2 regions of the Paenibacillus sp. FSL R10-2199 genome follow, and region 1 is predicted to be linked to the other one. Evidence: a T-box and tRNA genes for the amino acid it is inferred to sense, from the RefSeq annotation. Region 1 holds a T-box; the other holds one or more tRNA genes.
What was found. The T-box of region 1 lies ahead of NYE33_RS27245 (tryptophan--tRNA ligase). A T-box ahead of a tRNA ligase gene usually reads a tRNA of that ligase, here a tRNA-Trp.
Positions count from the first base shown of each region.

Region 2: it encodes a tRNA-Trp, which carries the amino acid that the T-box ahead of NYE33_RS27245 (tryptophan--tRNA ligase) is inferred to sense. The anticodon was not compared.

Region 1 is NZ_JBBOBO010000001.1:6,170,980-6,173,338, reverse strand. Features, by position in the region: gene NYE33_RS27250 (class I SAM-dependent methyltransferase) at 1-63, opposite strand, end outside; gene NYE33_RS27245 (tryptophan--tRNA ligase) at 159-1,157, opposite strand; T-box leader at 1,202-1,460, opposite strand; gene NYE33_RS27240 (MerR family transcriptional regulator) at 1,601-2,359, shown strand, end outside.
Region 2 is NZ_JBBOBO010000001.1:1,979,868-1,982,226, forward strand. Features, by position in the region: tRNA gene NYE33_RS08785 (tRNA-Ser) at 1-79, shown strand, start outside; tRNA gene NYE33_RS08790 (tRNA-Glu) at 111-182, shown strand; tRNA gene NYE33_RS08795 (tRNA-Val) at 188-263, shown strand; tRNA gene NYE33_RS08800 (tRNA-Met) at 297-373, shown strand; tRNA gene NYE33_RS08805 (tRNA-Asp) at 378-455, shown strand; tRNA gene NYE33_RS08810 (tRNA-Phe) at 475-550, shown strand; tRNA gene NYE33_RS08815 (tRNA-Thr) at 571-646, shown strand; tRNA gene NYE33_RS08820 (tRNA-Tyr) at 652-737, shown strand; tRNA gene NYE33_RS08825 (tRNA-Trp) at 743-816, shown strand; tRNA gene NYE33_RS08830 (tRNA-His) at 843-918, shown strand; tRNA gene NYE33_RS08835 (tRNA-His) at 968-1,043, shown strand; tRNA gene NYE33_RS08840 (tRNA-Gln) at 1,062-1,136, shown strand; tRNA gene NYE33_RS08845 (tRNA-Gly) at 1,143-1,217, shown strand; tRNA gene NYE33_RS08850 (tRNA-Cys) at 1,225-1,298, shown strand; tRNA gene NYE33_RS08855 (tRNA-Leu) at 1,328-1,406, shown strand; gene NYE33_RS08860 (aldo/keto reductase) at 1,559-2,359, opposite strand, start outside.

The DNA.
Region 1 (2,359 bases):
CAGTTCTGATTCTGCCCCGTTACTGACATTCTGGAAATTATACGTGGAGTTACGTACGTTCATAGCTATTGCCTCCCAACCGGCTATTTGTAAAAGTTTGAATTTGATAATTTTACCATACCGTCCGTTTGAGTTAAACTCCGCTCCAGGGAGCTTATTTAAAAACGCCCGATCTTCGCTTTGACCTGCGCAAGCAGAGGAGCAGCTATGGCTCTTGCCTTCCGGGCACCTTCACTCAAGATCGCGTCGATCTGCTCTGGCGCTGCCATGAACTCATTGTATTTCTTCCGGGGTTCATCCAGAGCAGCATTAATCACCTGGAACAGCTCCTGTTTGGCCTCACCCCAGCTAATGCCGCTTAGATATTGCTTCCTGAAATCCTGTACTTGAGAGGGAGCCGCAAACTCTTTGTACAGCAAGAAAATATTTGACGTATCCGGGTCTTTCGGCTCCTGGGGAGGCGTAGAGTCCGTTTTGATTTTGCTGATCAGCTTCTTCAGGTTTTCTGGTGTTTCGAACAGCGGAATCGTATTATTGTAGCTTTTGCTCATCTTCCGCCCGTCCAGCCCTGGAATCACGGATATGTTCTCATCGACCCTATAATCAGGGAGCTTGAAGGTATCTCCATAAATCCGGTTAAAGCCCTCGGCAATATCTCTGGCGATCTCCACATGCTGAATCTGGTCCTTACCGACAGGGACCTTGTCAGACTGGAACAGCAGAATGTCCGCAGCCATCAGCACCGGATAAGTGAACAGGCCCATATTGACTCCTGCATCTGCATCCACGCCTAATTGAATATTTTGTTCATGAATGGCTTTGTACGCATGGGCACGGTTCATTAGACCTTTGGACGTCAGACAAGATAGAATCCAGTGAAGCTCGAAGATCTCCGGCACATCAGATTGCCGATAAAAGACTACCCGCTCCGGGTCCAGTCCCAGTGCCAGCCATGTAGCTGCGATACCGTAAGACAGATCACGAAACTCGTCTCTGTCCTGAATGAAAGTTAATCCATGATAGTCAGCGATAAAATAAAGTGCAGTACAATCACCGGCCCCGGCGAGTTGCAGGGCAGGCTTGATTGCTCCGATGTAGTTTCCCAGATGGACTTTGCCCGTAGGCTTAATTCCGGTTAATACAATTTCCTTACTCATGTTATCCCTCCGTTTATGTAATCAAAAAGGGGTTCTCTCATCCTGAAAAGGACGAGAGAACCCCGTGGTACCACCTTAATTAGCCCGGATTATGATCCGGACCCGCTTAAACGTATCGCGACATCGCTATATGCCCTGAATACGCGTCTCTTGTAACGATGAGACCTTCGCCAAAGCCTACTTCCTGAAGGTTCGGTTTGGATGCTCAGAAGCCCACTTCGGCATAATCCCTACACTGATTCGCAGCAATCATCAGCTCTCTGGAGTATTCGTTATGCGTACTCTCTTCGTCATTGCAAAGTTGTATACTATTGTATTACTGTATTTTTACAATACATGCGGGCGAAAGTCAATTTTTATTATTGGATTTATGGAAACACCCCTTGAATTTGACGCGGCGTCAAGTGATACGATAGCTATGAGATCTCAGAGAGGAGAGCGAAATGAACAGATCTGTTGCTATACAAGAAATGTCGGAGCAGCTTGGGCTGACGAGCCGCACGCTGCGCCACTGGGAAGCGGAAGGGTTATTCCAAAGCGGTAGAGATGTTTCCTCGGGATGGCGTGTCTACGATGAACATGCGCTGGCATGTATTCGGATCACGGCAGTGCTGCGGAAGATGGACATACCGATCAAAGAAATAAAGTCAGTGATTATTGCGAATTCAGTAGCCGGGCTTAGCAAAGTCATAGTGAATAAACTGAATTCTATCAGGAAGCAAAGGGAAGTGATAGGGGTTGTTGAACGGCAGTTAAACCGGGTCCTGGAATACCTTGAGCGGCAGAACGAAGGCAAGCTGGACTTGGATAATATTCTTACCGAGACGGAGGCTGTATTTATGAGCAGTTTAACGGAACCGTATGTATTCAAAATTATCGATTTACCTCCCATGAGAGTGGCTTTTCATATTGTTGTGGACGCAGCTCCCGAAGACAAAGCGATGGGCCCTTTAATGGACTGGCTGAAGTCAGCGAACCTGCTGGGTACGGCGCGGCTCTTCGGTGGTAATATGAAGCCCATGCCAAGCAGTGCGGGCAAACCCTATGGTTACGGGATGTGTGCGTCAATTCCAGCGGCCGTCGTTGTTCCAGAGCTTTTCAAGGAAATGCAGCTGCCGGGAGGATTGTATGCCATGCTTGGTAGCAGTGACGACATCGGCGGTTCCTGGAAAAGTCTGATGAATCAATTATCGCAAAGCAAG
Region 2 (2,359 bases), 4.2 Mb from region 1:
CGAGTTTGGCCGAAGGAGCACGATTGGAAATCGTGTAGGCGCCACAAGCGTCTCGAGGGTTCGAATCCCTCTCTCTCCGTAGCTTTACCTTACAAATATTTAATCAACATGGCTCGTTGGTCAAGGGGTTAAGACACCTCCCTTTCACGGAGGTAACATGGGTTCGAATCCCATACGAGTCATATATGGAGGCTTAGCTCAGCTGGGAGAGCATCTGCCTTACAAGCAGAGGGTCGGGGGTTCGAACCCCTCAGCCTCCACCATCTATCTTTAACAGAATAGATTTTTAACATTGACGCGGGGTGGAGCAGCCCGGTAGCTCGTCGGGCTCATAACCCGAAGGCCGCAGGTTCAAATCCTGCCCCCGCAACCAATTTGGAACCGTGGTGTAGTTGGCCTAACATGCCTGCCTGTCACGCAGGAGATCGCGGGTTCGAATCCCGTCGGTTCCGCCATCTTTATGAAAAAATGTTCGGCTCGGTAGCTCAGTCGGTAGAGCAAAGGACTGAAAATCCTTGTGTCGGGGGTTCGATTCCCTCCCGCGCCACCATATTTCTTACAACTTAATACGCCGGTGTAGCTCAATTGGTAGAGCAACTGACTTGTAATCAGTAGGTTGGGGGTTCAAGTCCTCTCGCCGGCACCATCCTCGGAGGCTTAGCGAAGTGGCCAAACGCATCAGACTGTAAATCTGCTCACGTACGTGTTCGGTGGTTCGAATCCATCAGCCTCCACCATTTTTAGGGGCATAGTTTAAAGGTAGAACAACGGTCTCCAAAACCGTTGGTGTGGGTTCAATTCCTGCTGCCCCTGCCAAGTAATATCCTATAAAATTTAATATGGCGATCGTGGCGAAGTGGTTAACGCACCGGATTGTGGTTCCGGCATTCGTGGGTTCGAGACCCATCGGTCGCCCCATTTATTTTATAAGAGTTATAAGGCATTGCAATTAAATAAGCTTCATATGGCGACTGTGGCGAAGGGGTTAACGCACCGGATTGTGGTTCCGGCATTCGTGGGTTCGAGACCCATCAGTCGCCCCATTTTATTAAATCAAATGTTGGGGATTAGCCAAGCGGTAAGGCAACGGACTTTGACTCCGTCATTCATAGGTTCGATTCCTATATCCCCAGCCATTATATGCGGACGTGGCTCAGCGGTAGAGCATCGCCTTGCCAAGGCGAGGGTCGCGGGTTCGATTCCCGTCGTCCGCTCCATTTTTTTGGTGCCATAGCCAAGTGGTAAGGCAAAGCTCTGCAAAAGCTTTATCCCCAGTTCAAATCTGGGTGGCACCTCCATTATCTTTTAGAACTAATTCTATGTATATGCCGGCGTGGCGGAATGGCAGACGCGCTCGACTCAAAATCGAGTGGGAAACCGTGGAGGTTCGAGTCCTCTCGCCGGTATAATTTATGAAACTAGTCCCTTAGGAGTTTGACTCCTGAGGGATTTTTATATTTATACTCCATCTCAAATTAAGGATAAAACCCGCAACGAACTTAGATCATCAAATTCGTTGCGGGTTTTATATGTTTTATATGTTGATGCTAAGACTCACTTAAGGAAGCACGTTCCCGGCCGCGCGGTAGATCTCGTACCATTCCTGGCGGCTGAGGGTTATATCGGAAGCTTTGGCGATATCAAGCAAGCGCGCTGTGTTGGTGGTACCGACCACCGGCTGCATCTTAGCCGGATGGCGAAGGAGCCAGGCGATGGCGATGGCCGTATCTGCTACACCTTTTTCCGCAGCCAGACGGTTAATGACTTCATTCACCTCCGGGAACTTCTCATTGCCGAGGAATACGCCTTCAAAGAAACCGTATTGGAACGGTGACCAAGGCTGGATCGTCATATCATGCAGGCGGCTATACTCCAGGATGCCTCCATCATGGACAACTGATCCGGAATTTGTCATATTGACGTTGATCCCGGAATCGATCATGCCGGTGACCATTACGCTGAGCTGAAGCTGGTTGAACAGCAGGGGCTGCTTGACGTTCTTTTTCAGCAATTCAATCTGCAGGGGATTCTGGTTGCTGACGCCGAAGTGTTTCACGAGGCCTCTGCTCTCCAGCTGATCAAAGGCTTCTGCTACTTCTTCAGGCTCCATAAGGGTGTCCGGGCGGTGCAGCAGCAGAACATCGACATAATCGGTCTTCAGGCGCTTCAGGCTGTTCTCTACCGAGCTCACAATATGCTCTTTGGAGAAGTCGAAGAAGCCATTACGGATTCCGCATTTGGTCTGAATCAGCAGTTGCTCACGCATGCCCGGACTTGCAGCCAGCACGTCGCCGAACACCTCCTCAGCTTTACCGGCAGCATAAATGTCAGCGTGGTCAAAAAAGTCTATGCCAGCCTC